2 regions of the Paenibacillus agaridevorans genome follow, and region 2 is predicted to be linked to the other one. Evidence: a T-box and tRNA genes for the amino acid it is inferred to sense, from the RefSeq annotation. Region 2 holds a T-box; the other holds one or more tRNA genes.

What was found. The T-box of region 2 lies ahead of pheS (phenylalanine--tRNA ligase subunit alpha). A T-box ahead of a tRNA ligase gene usually reads a tRNA of that ligase, here a tRNA-Phe.
Region 1: it has a tRNA-Phe gene. The T-box ahead of pheS (phenylalanine--tRNA ligase subunit alpha) is inferred to sense a tRNA for this amino acid. The anticodon was not compared.

The regions. Positions count from the first base shown of each region.
Region 1 covers NZ_CP075889.1:6,133,694-6,140,933, reverse strand. Annotated here, with positions in the region: rRNA gene KJW29_RS24595 (23S ribosomal RNA) at 1-1,054, shown strand, start outside; tRNA gene KJW29_RS24590 (tRNA-Met) at 1,257-1,333, shown strand; tRNA gene KJW29_RS24585 (tRNA-Val) at 1,337-1,412, shown strand; tRNA gene KJW29_RS24580 (tRNA-Asp) at 1,423-1,499, shown strand; tRNA gene KJW29_RS24575 (tRNA-Phe) at 1,523-1,598, shown strand; tRNA gene KJW29_RS24570 (tRNA-Tyr) at 1,615-1,698, shown strand; tRNA gene KJW29_RS24565 (tRNA-Lys) at 1,711-1,786, shown strand; gene ssuE (NADPH-dependent FMN reductase) at 2,409-2,969, opposite strand; gene KJW29_RS24555 (PucR family transcriptional regulator) at 3,137-4,282, shown strand; gene KJW29_RS24550 (ABC transporter ATP-binding protein) at 4,373-5,494, shown strand; gene KJW29_RS24545 (sigma-70 family RNA polymerase sigma factor) at 5,636-6,193, shown strand; gene KJW29_RS24540 (DUF4179 domain-containing protein) at 6,168-7,240, shown strand, end outside.
Region 2 covers NZ_CP075889.1:598,106-605,345, reverse strand. Annotated here, with positions in the region: gene zapA (cell division protein ZapA) at 1-1,092, opposite strand, end outside; gene pheT (phenylalanine--tRNA ligase subunit beta) at 1,196-3,637, opposite strand; gene pheS (phenylalanine--tRNA ligase subunit alpha) at 3,660-4,694, opposite strand; T-box leader at 5,154-5,404, opposite strand; gene KJW29_RS02405 (MBL fold metallo-hydrolase) at 5,466-6,245, opposite strand; gene KJW29_RS02400 (HEAT repeat domain-containing protein) at 6,385-7,240, opposite strand, start outside.

The DNA.
Region 1 (7,240 bases), 3.5 Mb from region 2:
TGCTGGAAGGTTAAGGGGAGCGGTTAGGGGCAACCCGAAGCTGTGAACCGAAGCCCCAGTAAACGGCGGCCGTAACTATAACGGTCCTAAGGTAGCGAAATTCCTTGTCAGGTAAATTCTGACCCGCACGAATGGCGTAACGAATTGGGCGCTGTCTCAACGAGAGATCCGGTGAAATTTTAATACCTGTGAAGATGCAGGTTACCCGCGACAAGACGGAAAGACCCCATGGAGCTTTACTGCAGCTTGATATTGGACTTTGGTACGATCTGTACAGGATAGGTGGGAGCCTTTGAAGCCGGAGCGCCAGCTTCGGTGGAGGCGCCGTTGGGATACCACCCTGATCGTATCGGAGTTCTAACCTGGTACCGTGAATCCGGTACGGGGACCGTGTCAGGCGGGCAGTTTGACTGGGGCGGTCGCCTCCTAAAATGTAACGGAGGCGCCCAAAGGTTCCCTCAGAATGGTTGGAAATCATTCGAAGAGTGCAAAGGCATAAGGGAGCTTGACTGCGAGACCTACAAGTCGAGCAGGGACGAAAGTCGGGCTTAGTGATCCGGTGGTACCGAATGGAAGGGCCATCGCTCAACGGATAAAAGCTACCCTGGGGATAACAGGCTTATCTCCCCCAAGAGTCCACATCGACGGGGAGGTTTGGCACCTCGATGTCGGCTCATCGCATCCTGGGGCTGAAGTAGGTCCCAAGGGTTGGGCTGTTCGCCCATTAAAGCGGTACGCGAGCTGGGTTCAGAACGTCGTGAGACAGTTCGGTCCCTATCTGTCGCGGGCGTAGGAAATTTGAGAGGAGCTGTCCTTAGTACGAGAGGACCGGGATGGACGTACCGCTGGTGTACCAGTTGTTCCGCCAGGAGCACCGCTGGGTAGCCAAGTACGGACGGGATAAGCGCTGAAAGCATCTAAGCGTGAAGCCCCCCTCAAGATGAGATTTCCCAGTATGTAAGACCCCTTGAAGACGACGAGGTTGATAGGTTCGGGGTGGAAGCACAGCAATGTGTGGAGCTGACGAATACTAATCGGTCGAGGGCTTATCCTAATCGCTTATTTGGTCATACAGCCGGTAAGCAAGCTAAAGATTCAGCACACTTTCGTATCCAGTTTTCAGGGCGCAATCCGGTTGTTCAGGTGGACAAGCTCCATCTCAAACAACAGATTTGCACATGACATTTGGCGATGTCATTGCCTGACCTTGTAAGCGACCCCGAGCGCTGCAAGAGACACAATTCGGGGAAACATGTGGCGGTGTAGCTCAGCTGGCTAGAGCGTACGGTTCATACCCGTGAGGTCGGGGGTTCGATCCCCTTCGCCGCTACCATATGGAGGATTAGCTCAGCTGGGAGAGCATCTGCCTTACAAGCAGAGGGTCGGCGGTTCGATCCCGTCATCCTCCACCATTCAATTCCTGGAGCTGTGGTGTAGAGGCCTAACATGCCTGCCTGTCACGCAGGAGACCGCGGGTTCGAATCCCGTCAGCTCCGCCATTTCTTTATAACTTAGCAAGTAAGGCTCGGTAGCTCAGTCGGTAGAGCAGAGGACTGAAAATCCTCGTGTCGGCGGTTCGATTCCGTCCCGAGCCACCATTAGGATTTATAACGTGGAGGATTAGCGAAGTGGCCAAACGCGGGAGACTGTAAATCTCTTCCTTCGGGTTCGGTGGTTCGAATCCATCATCCTCCACCAGTTCCTTAACAGGAGCCATTAGCTCAGTTGGTAGAGCACCTGACTTTTAATCAGGGTGTCGAAGGTTCGAGTCCTTCATGGCTCACCAGTTTTTATTACTAATTAACCAGACAAGAGGCGATGCCTCTTTTTTTGTTGTATGGAAATGACGCAATATGGCGATTTCTACATGCAGCTTATATTAGCTTATAAATCTAACGGACATCAACGACATTATGTGCCCGTATTTTGACTTCTAACCAATCTAGCGGACAGGAGGCTGTCGATTCATTGTGGACGGCAGCGCAGTGAAGTAAAGGCTGATCGTAACGGACACCACAGTCGCTATTTCGCAAAAATGGGGCCTGTTCAAATGGTAACGGACACAGACGACCTTACTTCCGTCAAAATCGCATAGAATGGGCGGAAATGCACCAAATAGCGTCATCTAAGTCCGTTAGATTTTCAATATCGCGAAAATGCTGCAAATAGAGGCGCAGAGGTCCGTTAGCGAAAGAAGAACGTTTCAGCTCCGTTACTCACAATGAATGAATCGACAGCCTCAGGAGAAAAGCTATTTGTTCATGATGAAGATAACAGGCGCTCGGAAGATGCCAATATTTTTTCCTATGTCCGTTAAGCGCTGAGTGACGGATGTCTACACGGATTTTCTTACATGAAAAGGGCCGACGCATTTCATCATGCGTCGGCCCTTTTATTATCGCCACGTACTATTTATTAAACGCCGCTCTCATACGCAATTCTGCATCGAGCTCCTTTACCGTCTCTTGAAGACGTCCTTGCAGCTCGGCGCCGAGCTCGAATTTGGTTTCGACTGAGCCGTCTTGAATGCGTGTCACCAGTTCGTCTGTCGCATAGACGCCACGAACGAAGTGTCTTGCTCCCATGGAAGACAGGACCGGTTTTAATGAATAATCGATGCTCAATAAGTGAGCAAGCGTACCGCCGATGAAGAGAGGGGCAACAAGTTTGCCTTCCAGCCCTTTCTGCGGGAGCAGGTCGATATAAGCTTTCAATACGCCAGTGTAGGAAGCTTTGTATACTGGGCTGGCAATGATGACGGCATCCGCCTCTTCGACGATCCGGTTGGCCTCTACAATGGAGGCGCTGCCGAATCTGGCATGGACAAGATCATCAGCAGGCAGAGATACTACGGTTATCGTATTAGTCGTGTGACCAAGGGATTCTATTTCCTTACGGGCGTAATCGATGATGCCGTTGAGACGGGAAGTTGCATTGGGACTACCGGAAATGATTGCGATTGTGGACATAGAACAGTTCTCCTTCGTGGCTGGGGCATATATTGCCCCCAGGAATCGTTTGGCAGTAGAGTATCATGAATCGGGAGTAGGGTCAAACGGATGCTAATTAATATTCATCGCAGGGTTATGGTACAATGATAAAAAAGCGTCTATTCATGGAGAGTGGAGATTAAGTAATGAGCAAGACAGACTGGTTGATGCCGCTGCAGCACATTCTGAATAGCCCTATTCAATTGAAAACGAGAACGGTCCAGGAATGGGAAACGTTCGTACAAGAAGCCGATGTAAAGTGGCAGCCCGATAAGAGCGAAGCACTTGCCCCCGGTACAAGAATCGAAAAGGCAGAGTCGTCGACCTGGTTTATTGCAGGAAGGCAGAAACAGGAGCTGTCCGTGCTTGAAATCGCGGACACTTCGTTGACGACGAAGGAAAAGGATCTGATCAGTTGGACGCTTTACATGACGGTGCGCAACCCGCCCGCGAAGCCGAATGCTAACATTAGCGATTCGGAACGGTTCGCCGAGCGGTTAAGCGAATGGCTCCAGCAGCAGCTGGACTCCGATGAACCGGCTTATTCCTTGCCCGATCATCTCACAGTGGGCAGCCGATTGTATTACGACATGATTCCTTTCCTTCTAATAACGGAGCAGACAACGACCACGAAGGCGGCGGCTTACACCGAGCTTGAGAAACTTCTCAAGTCGTTTTTGTCGGAGGATATTCTGCTTATTCCGCTCAAGAGTCAGGAATGGTTGATCTGGGGACCGATGGCATTGCTCAGAGATGAGGATGCCGAACCTTATGATGCGACAGAAGAGGAATCGATGGAGGATAGTCTTGCTTCCATTACATCCGGTCTGCATGAGATGTTGGCAAGCGAGTGGCTGGGCGAGTGTCATCTGGCCGTCGGGCTTCCAGTAACACCGTCCAAAGGAATGGTAGAGGTGACGATGCTGCTGCGCGAAACGATCAATCTCGGACGGAAATTCCATGTGGGGACGAATATTCATCTTCCATGGATGCTGCAGCTCGAAAGGCTGTTGAACACGATTCCGGAGAGCTATCGCGCGAAGTACCTGGAGCAATCGCTGAAGCGTGCCGATCTATTTGTGGAGCCGGAGATGCTGGCTACGCTGGAGACGTTTTTCTCATTGGATTGCAATGTCAGCGAGACGGCGAAGAGGCTTTATATTCACCGGAACACGCTTTTATATCGGCTGGACAAGCTCAAGCAGGAGACGGGGCTTGATGTTCGGCAGTTTAGAGATGCCGTGCTTGTTAAGATCATTTTGCTATTGTACAAAGTTACGAAAAGGAATTAGTTTTTTTGTAAAGTATGTGCATAGTCATCTGCCCGTCTGTGGGATAAGATAGATGCATATCGAAATTCTTTTCTTAGGGGGAAATTGATCATGGCAGGCGTACGCTTAGAAGGCATTTACAAAAAATATCCGGGTTCCGATAAAGCATCTGTAACCGACGTAAATCTTGATATCAAGGACAAAGAATTCTTGGTATTGGTAGGACCATCCGGTTGCGGTAAATCGACGACGCTTCGTATGATCGCAGGTCTTGAAGAAATCTCGGAAGGTAAATTGTTCATCGGCGACCGTCTCGTGAACGACGTAGCTCCTAAAGATCGCGACATCGCGATGGTATTCCAATCCTACGCCTTGTACCCGCATATGAACGTGTACCAAAATATGGCGTTCGGTCTGAAACTTCGTAAATTCAAAAAAGCAGACATCGACAAACGCGTTCGTGAAGCTGCTAAAATTCTTGATATCGAGCATTTGCTCGACCGTAAACCAAAAGCTCTCTCCGGCGGTCAACGTCAGCGTGTTGCCTTGGGCCGCGCAATCGTTCGTGAACCGCAAGTATTCTTGATGGATGAGCCGCTCTCCAACTTGGACGCCAAACTTCGTGGCCAAATGCGCGCGGAGATCAGCAAGCTGACTAAACGTCTGGAAACAACAACGATCTACGTTACGCATGACCAGATCGAAGCCATGACAATGGGCGATCGCATCGTCGTTATGAAAGACGGCTTCATTCAACAAACGGCTTCCCCAGAGGAACTGTACAACCATCCGGTTAACATTTTCGTTGCAGGTTTCATCGGAGCTCCTTCCATGAACTTCATTACGGGCACTCTGAGCGAGCAAGGCGGCGCGGTTAAGTTCAAAGCTTCCGGCGTAGACGTAGTTGTACCAGAAGGCAAAGCAGCAACGCTTCGTTCCAAAGGCTTTATCGGCAAAGAAGTCATCCTTGGCATTCGTCCTGAGGACATCCACGAAGAGCCTGTGTTCCTGGAAGCTTCCCCTGGCACGATCGTAAACGCGAACGTAGAGGTAGCCGAGAACCTTGGTCACGAAATGTATCTGTACCTGAACGGTATCGGCAACGATACAGTAATCGCTCGTGTAGACGGCCGTTCTGCAATCCGTGACGGTGCAAGCGTAAAGCTGGCTCTGGACATGAACAAAGTTCACCTCTTCGACAAAGAGTCCGAACTGAACATTTTCGAAAGCTAATTCTAATCCCCCTTATAATAGAGAACCTTAGGCATAAGCCTGAGGTTCTTTTATTTTTTCGGAGGGGAAAACCGTTTGCTTTCCTAAAGAGTCTAATACTTAACGGGAAAGAGTCGAGAGAGGTTGTCGAGGAGGGATGTCGTGCAAGAGAATGAGGATTCAACGCATGTCCAAGGGCTGAAGAATTGGAGCCAAGAAACGCTGCTGGCACGAATTCAGTCGGAAAAGGACAAAATGTACGGCATTGCTTTTGCTTACTTGCGTAATGAGGATGACGCGCTGGAAGCCATACAGGAAACGGTGTGCCGCGTTTGGAGCAAAAGAAAAAGCTTGAAAGACAGTAGATATTTCACAACTTGGATGATTCGAATTTTAATAAACGTCTGTATGGACGAAAGGAAAAAAAGAAAGCGGGAAATGCCTTCGGATTCGGCAATAAAAGATGTTGCAGGCCCTGGTCAAGAATCGATCGAACGTCTCGGTATAGAGGAGCAGTTGGCAAAGCTGCTTCCCCATTACAAAATGGTGATTGTATTAAAGTATTACAGGGACATGACCATTACGCAAATCGCAGAAATGATGGAGAAACCGGATGGAACAATACGTACATGGCTTCACAAAGCACTGAAGCAATTAAGAGCGGAAATCGGCGAAAGGGAGGGGGGGATTCGGCATGAGCGATTGGCTGAAGAAGGATAGAGCGTCGGAAGAGGAAAAGTGCTCGGACGATACTGGAATCGATGAAAGGGATACAGAACAAGCAGACCGAGAGGTGGTTGCCGTCTTATTAAAGGATGCGGATCTGGTGAGACAGAGCATCCAATTAAGCGAGAAGTCTTTGTTAACTTCGAAGCTGGATCAGGCATTGGTTTACGGGATGGAACAAGGGCGCAGGAGAAGCACACGGCAGCGCGGGAAGCGAATGAGCCTTCAGCTAAGCGCCGCAGTCCTTGCGATGTTGTTTGTATTAACGGCTTTTGTACGAATCTCTCCTGGCTTCGCTGCTATAGTCAAAGATATACCCGGTTTTGCCGGATTTGTGGAGTTGGTAAGCTACGATGGTTCCTTGCAATCGGCGATCGACAACGAATACATTCAGGTCGTGGGCAAGTCCGACGAACGGAATGGATATACATTTACGGTGAACGGCGTTATAGCGGATGCACAGCGGGTTGTGTTGTTGTATACGGCTGAAGGGCCGGGGATTAGTGAGGAGGATACACCGTCTCTGTCCTATGAGCTCAAAAATGAGAACGGCGGAAATGTGGTGGCCTCAATCGGCTCTGCTCATTATTTTCGGGAAAAGGATAATAAGGACAGTGTTGTACAGGATTATCTGGACATTATGATGGCGCCTGGCGAACCCGTGCCGCACGAAATACAGTTTAAGCTGGAGTTAGGCGGCGAATGGCTGGAGGTGCAGGTTCCGATCGACCATAGCCGATTCGATGAGATGACCGAAGTCATTGACTTGAATCAGACGATCGAGGTTGAGGGGCAGCGGATCGAGATCAAGAAAGCCGTTATAACGCCGCTGCAGGTGTCGATTACGTTTGAAAGTGCATCCGGAAATGAGAAAAGGCTGAACGACTTTATCGATCTGGAGCTCGTGGATGAACGAGGTCGAAGCTATCAGACGAAATCGGGAATGGGGGATCTCGACACGAAGATCGTCCGTCATTTCCAAAGTTCGTACTTCCAGAAGCCGGAGACTTTAACGTTGAAGGCGAAAGGATTGCTGATGTC
Region 2 (7,240 bases):
CTCGACCTTCTCCAGCTCCGCTTTCCAAAACGTCTCGCGTTCCTCCGCTTGCCGATTTTGTTCTGCGGCGGCGGCATCGGCTGACGACGTCCATTCCGCTTCACGAAGCTCCCATTTCCGCTGCCATTCCGCCAGAAGCTTTTCCCGCTCCTCGTCCTTTTCCATGGAGAGTTCGGCAAGCGCCTGCTCCCGTTGCTGCTCCAGCTCGATAGCCGCGCGTTCCTTGGCTGCAGAGATGTCGGCCAGCTCCAGCATGACGGCATCCTTCTCGCCCACCAGCTTGGCGACAATGGCAGCCTTGTCCCTCTGTACCTGTTCGATCGCTCGTGCCTGCTCGTTCTTGAGCTCCTCCACAAGCTGCTCATGATCCTGCATAAAGGCAGCCAGCAGCTGCTCCTGCTCCGTCCTCAGCTCGACGATCGCTTGCTCCTTCTCCTGCATCAAGCCTGCAACCGTTTGCTCCTTTTCCAATGTCAAAGAGGCAATCTTTCCGTCACGGTCCGCCTCCAGCTTGGCCAGCTCCGTCTCCAGCCGACTCTTAAGCTGCAGCAGCTCCGCTTTGCTCTCCGCAATCAGACTGTCGCTGACGCGCTGCAGCTCGGCCTCATGCTCCTCCCGCAGCTGCTTCAAGCGTTCCTCCGCCAAACGCAACGCTTCGCTGTGGGCAGCCTCGTCAGCCTGCTTTTGCTCGTCCGCAAGCGCAAGCAGCTCCGCCAGCTCTTGTTCCGCCTTTTCCTGCGCCTGCCGCAGCCTCGCTTCCGAAGCCTGCTTCAGCTCGGATAGTCCAGCCTCCAGCTCGGAGGTTTTGCGCGTCTCCGCTTCCAATTGCTTGCTGATAACGCCAAGCCTGGCTTCTTCCTCCTGCAGCCGCGCATTGTCTTTCCGCAGCCGGAATACATCCTCCGTAATCTGCATGGCGCAGAGAACGGCAAGCTTTTGCATATCTAAACGAGGATACGTCTTCGCCAGCTTCTTCATGCTGTCGTCAATCGAGCTTGCAACCCTCTTCATATATTCTACATTGGAATGGCCTTTAAGCTTGTACTGAACACCATATATATCAACGGTTACAACGGTTTGATCTGCATCCACTGTGTCGTATCCTCCTATCGTCTCCATGTCGCAGATGCGCGCAAGAAAGCCGCATCGAAGTTCATGCTTGAACTAATTCGATGCGGCTGAGGTGGTTTCCTGCCTACTTCCGCAATTCTGCGCCAAAAGATTGTGCGAGGTGTCCGACGACCTCTGCATGCAGCGCAGTTACCTCTTCGTCCGTGAGCGTACGCTCCGCATGACGGTATACAAGCGACAAGGCAACGCTCTTTTTGCCGGCGCCCAGACGCTCGCCCGTAAAGACGTCGAACACGGAGATGGACTCCAGCAAAGCGCCTGCCGTGCGTGTCGCGGCGGCTGTCAGATCGCCCGCAGCGACGTCCGCGTTTACAACTACAGCAATGTCGCGTTCCATCGCCGGATAACGCGGCAGCGTGCGATAGACGATGTCGAAGTCCGCATATTCGTAGACGGGTTCAAGCTCAAGCTCTACAACGTACGTATCCGCGAGCTCCCACTCCAGCTGGCTTGCCGGGTGAAGCTGTCCGACGTAGCCGATTATCGAAGGTCCGGATTCCGTATCCAGCACAATCGCGGCCGTACGGCCCGGATGGAAGTGCTCCGGCTGTGCCGGCGCGTAAGTCAGCTTGCCGGCGATGCCAAGCACGGAAGCAATGGTCTCCACAATGCCTTTGGCATCATAGAAGTCGTAAGCCTCCGCTTTGCCGTTCCAGCTGCTTTGGACCCGATTGCCTGTCAGAAGCGCGGCGAACCGATGTTTTTCGCGAGGCAGACGGGTCAACGTCTCCTCGTCCGAATGGAACACGCTGCCGATCTCGAACAACGCGGCGGATTCGTTCTTGCGATTGCGGTTGTAGACGGCTGTCTCTACCAACTGTGCCAACAGCGATGTACGCAGCACGCTGCGCTCTTCGCTCATGGGCATCGATAGACGCACCGGACGCGCCCCTTCCGACAATGTCGGGAACATCTCCGTGCGGGCCGGGCTCGTGAACGAATAGCTGATGACCTCGTTTAGACCGGAATCAGCCAGACGTTTGCGCAGTTCGCGCCGAATGGCCTGCGGCTTCGTCAACGAGCCCGGAATCACGTCGCCGTGAATCGGCGTAGTCGGGATATTATCGTAGCCGTGCAGACGGGCGACTTCCTCAATGATGTCGACCGCTCTCGTAATATCGCCGCGGCGTGCTGGCACCTGAATCCGGAACGCGTCGTCCGCGCCGAAATCATAGTCGAACCGCAGGCGGCCCAAGATGGAGCGGACTTCGAGGCTCGACAGCTCCGTGCCCAGATAACCGTTGATCCGCGCGAGAGTTACTTCGACTACGGCTTTCTCCGGCGCCTTGGCAGCAGCTTGCACGATGCCGTCCGTTACGAGACCGGATGCCAGCTGCGCGATCAGCGATGCGGCGCGATCCAATGCCGGAATGACGCTGGCCGGATCCACTTCCTTCTCGAAGCGGATGCTGGATTCCGAGCGAAGACCGAGCTGGCGCGACGTCTTGCGAACAATGCCCCCGTCGAATCTGGCCGATTCCAGCAAAATATTCGTCGTGCCCGCCGCAACCTCCGTGCTTGCGCCGCCCATAACGCCCGCAAGCGCGATCGGCTCATTGCCGTCGGTAATGACCAGCATATGCGGCTCCAGACGGCGCTCTTGATCGTCAAGCGTGACCAGCGTCTCGCCTTCGCGAGCCATCCGCACTACGATTCGGCCCCCCGGCACTTTGTCGGCGTCGAAAGCATGAAGCGGCTGGCCGTATTCCAGCATGACGAAGTTCGTTACGTCCACGACGTTGTTGATAGGACGAATGCCGGCAGCCATCAGACGGTTCTGCAGCCAGGACGGCGACGAACCGATCGTTACGCCTTGAATGTATCTCGCGGTATAGTGCGGACATTGCTCCTCGGCTTCGACAGCTACAGATACGAGCCCTTCCGTCTTCGCGGCGGCATCATGCACGGCGTTGTCCGGAAGCTTTACCTCCCGTCCGGTCAATGCGCCGACCTCGTAAGCAACGCCCAGCATGCTGAGGCAGTCGGAGCGGTTCGGCGTCAGATCGAGCTCCAGCACCTCGTCGTCGATGCCTAGCACGCTTGCGATTGACGCGCCGATGCGAGTCGATTCCGGCAGCACCAGAATGCCTTCCTGCTGCTCCTTCGGCAGCAGCTTGTCATTCAGACCCAGCTCCTTCGCGGAGCAGATCATGCCTTGCGATTCTACGCCGCGCAGCTTCGCGCGCTTTATTTTGAAGTCGCCAGGCAACACCGCGCCGATTACGGCGACGGGCACAAGCTGTCCCGCGTCAACGTTTTTGGCGCCGCATACAATCTGCAGCTCCTCGCCCGTGCCCACGTCCACCTTGCACACGTTCAGCTTATCGGCGTCGGGATGTTTCTCCTTGGACACGACATGGCCGACAACGACACCCGTGACGCCTTTGTTGTGGGATTCCACGCCGTCGATCTCAATGCCGCCGCGCGTCATGCGTTCAGCAAGCTCTTCGGCGCTTAGGCCGGAAAGATCGATATATTCATTTAACCATTGATAGGATACTTTCATTTAGATACCGTCCCTTCTCTCGTCACATGCGGGCGAATTGGCCCAAGAACCGCAGATCGTTGCTGTAGAAATGGCGAATGTCGTCGATGCCGTATTTCAGCAGCGCAATCCGCTCCACGCCCATACCGAAGGCGAAACCGGTCACTTCCTCGGGATCGTAACCGCCCATCTCCAGTACGCGCGGATGAACCATGCCGCAGCCCAGTATTTCGAGCCAGCCCGTCTGCTTGCACATCCGGCAGCCGTCTCCGGCGCATTGCACGCAAGTCACGTCTACCTCGGCGCTTGGCTCCGTGAACGGGAAGAAGCTTGGGCGGAGGCGAATCTGCGCTTGCGAACCGAACATTTGCTGAACGAATTGCAGCAGCGTTCCTTTGAGGTCGCTCATCCGAATGCCTTTGCCAATAACAAGACCTTCGATTTGATTGAACTGGAACGAATGCGTAGCATCGTCATCATCGCGGCGGTATACCTTGCCCGGGCAGATGACTTTTACCGGCGTCATGCCGGCGCTCGCCTTCATGGTGCGCACCTGAACCGGCGAAGTGTGCGTACGCATCAGGATCTCGTCCGTCACATAAAACGAATCCTGCATATCCCGCGCGGGGTGATTCTTCGGCAGATTTAGCGCCTCGAAGTTGTAGTAGTCTGTCTCCACTTCAGGACCTTCCGCGATCGTATAGCCGAGACCGATAAACACGTCCTCGATCTCCTGCGCCACTTTGTTCAGCGGATGTACGGATCCCGTCGGCAGCTTCCGGCCTGGCAGCGTCACATCGATTGTTTCCTCGCGCAGGCGTCCCTCCGTCTCCTCGCGTTGGAATGCAATCTGCTTCTCTTCGATGACGGCTTCGATCGCGCCGCGCACCTCATTGGCCACGCCGCCGATGATGGGACGTTCTTCCGCGCTAAGCGCGCCCATGCCGCGCAATATTTCCGTCAAAGCGCCTTTTTTGCCCAAATATTTAACCCGCAGATCGTTCAGGGCGCCCTGCGACGCCACGGCCTGCAGCTCGCCGAGCGCCTCGGCGCGCAGCTCCTCCAGCCTTGCCTTCATTCTTCATCGCCTCCAAAAGTTTGTAACCCTCTGCCTTCGCCCGTCTTGGCGGGCAACATCAACTGCTTGCTGCTGTGCCCCAAAGCTGCACTGGAAATATGGACCGGACTCCTCAGCGAGCGTCGTCGTTTGTTTGCTTCTCCGTTCTCGCTAACCTAACGGACACCAGCGACGTTATTTCGCCCATACAGCGGCTTTCGAGAATCTAACGGACACAAGAAACCTTATTCGTCCTCCGGAGAGCCTTTCAGCCACCTGTCGCACCTAATAGCGCTTCCTATGTCCCTTACGTTTGAAAACACATCGTTTTCTTAGAAATAAGGTTCCTGATGTCCGTTAGCTTATCATCGTTACTCCAAGAGCGAACCGACCAGTCAGCATTGTAACTCCTAAAGCACTCGACTGCATCAAGCGGTGTGTAACTCTGTTCCTTTCCAACAAAAAAAGGTCCCTCCTCCCCGAAGGGACGGAAGAACCGTGGTACCACCCTAATTCCAACCACGTTGCGTACTATAACCGCAGTTCGTGATTGCTCTAGTCCCGTTAACGGCGGGAACCGTGCAGCCCTACTGACGCGGAACAATATCCGGCCGTTCAAGCGCATGCTCCGGAGCGAACTTCGGCAGCCTGTTCCATAAGGACGCTCTCAATCCATGGCGTCCTCTCCCTGTGCGGAGGCACTGCGTACTCTTCTCCATCAAAGCAGCTTCATATCCAACATTTCCAAACATTAATCTATATTATATGCAAGGAGGCGCCGGGTTGCAACCTTCAGTTGTCAAATTCCTTTTCTGGTTCTTGATCGTCTCTTTGGGAAGCGATAACCGATATGCGATCGCGAATCGCTTTGGCGGTATCGCTGTATATTCCTCCGTGATAACAGACGACCCGTTCGATATCGTATGTCAGCAAAAGCTCAAGCGAACGCAGAGCAAGCTGCGAATCTATTGATTGCTCGGGGATGGACCCTTTCAATATGCCATTTGAAATAATCAGCGAGTCTCCTGCTATTAACGTGCGGCTGGGACGATGGTACAAGCTGATATGACCCATCGTATGTCCCGCTGTCTCGATAATTTCGACGTTGCCATTGGAATCGAGAATATCGTTGTTCCCGACGAGACGTCCGACTGGAGCGCTAGGGGGATGCTCCAATACCCGTTTTAGGGCTGAACGATGCGGCTCTGGCAGCAGATCCAATCGGGCAAGCGATTCCGGAGTCACCTTGGCTAACGGAAGCTCGCCTTCAATATGCGGGCGTTCCAGCCGATGCGCGCAAACCTCGATTTCCCCGGCACACAGCGCCAATACGTCAGGTAAACTTCCAATATGATCGATGTCATGATGAGTAAGTACGATTCGTTTTAGATCGGCAATGGAGAACCCCTCTTTCTCGAAAGCCTGCAAAATAAGCGGCAATTGCCCGGGGTAACCGCAATCGACAAGCGTCAAACCATCTTCAAGCACAAGAAGCGACGGATAAATGCGATTGGTTTCTCCCATAATGATCGCGGTCAATTCGAGAACACGTATTTCATGCGGCATATGCATATAAAAAACCTCCTCATACAATTATGATAGTCCCTATGGATTCTTATCATAATAAACGAGGAGATATTAATCAATATTAAATATTTTATTATATCATAAATATTGTATTTTGTAAATAGTTAATTTGATTCATTTATGATTACGAATCAATTCGCATCATCATCTCTTCCAGTAGCCTGATCCGGGCGAACGAAGCTCGCAGCAAACCGATGCCGATCTCGGGATACAAACGTACCAGACGCGAGACATCGTCGCCGGAGAGCTTAAGGACGCGCGCATCGCCCAGCAGCGACTGCGCCGTCACGGTGGAGGGCGATCCGTCAAGCGCCGACGTAACGCCGCACACGTCACCCGGTCCAAGCACGCCGATGGTGCCTTCCCAGCCCGCCGCGGACACGCTTGTTAATTCGATATTGCCTTCGACGATGACATACATAGCCGACTGGGGTTCCCCCCTCTTAAGCAGGATGTCTTCGTCGGAGATCGTCTCCTCTTCGGCTACGCCCGCGATAAGCCCCAATTCCTCGAGCGACAGGTCGGAGAAATAAGGAACCTGCTTCAGGAATACGACTTTGTTCAAGCGGTTCATGATTTGACCTTCGTTTGTCACAGCCCTATCCCCTTTCCGTTCGGCCAGCGCCTCGTTCGCCATTTCCCTCCACCAATCGTCAGATCCGTGCAGTGCCGCTTCCAGCAGTGTCATCGCCTCATCCCGCTCCATCTTGGGACGAGCCATCGTTTCCAGTTCCAATGAGATGACCATGGCTTGCGAAATTCTTCGATCGCCGAAGCCTTCCGACAGCACCTCCAGCGCGTTGCTGCGGTACTCCTCCTCGGCATGCGTGACGCCTGTACGGATAACTTCAACGGCGCGTTCATCCGTCAGCTTGGCAAGCATGGCCCATATGCCTTTGAACACGAGCAACCGCACCTCATGCCAACGCATATCCGCGAGACTGGCCAGCTTTTCCTTGCCGCATACTCTCAGCGCGGCA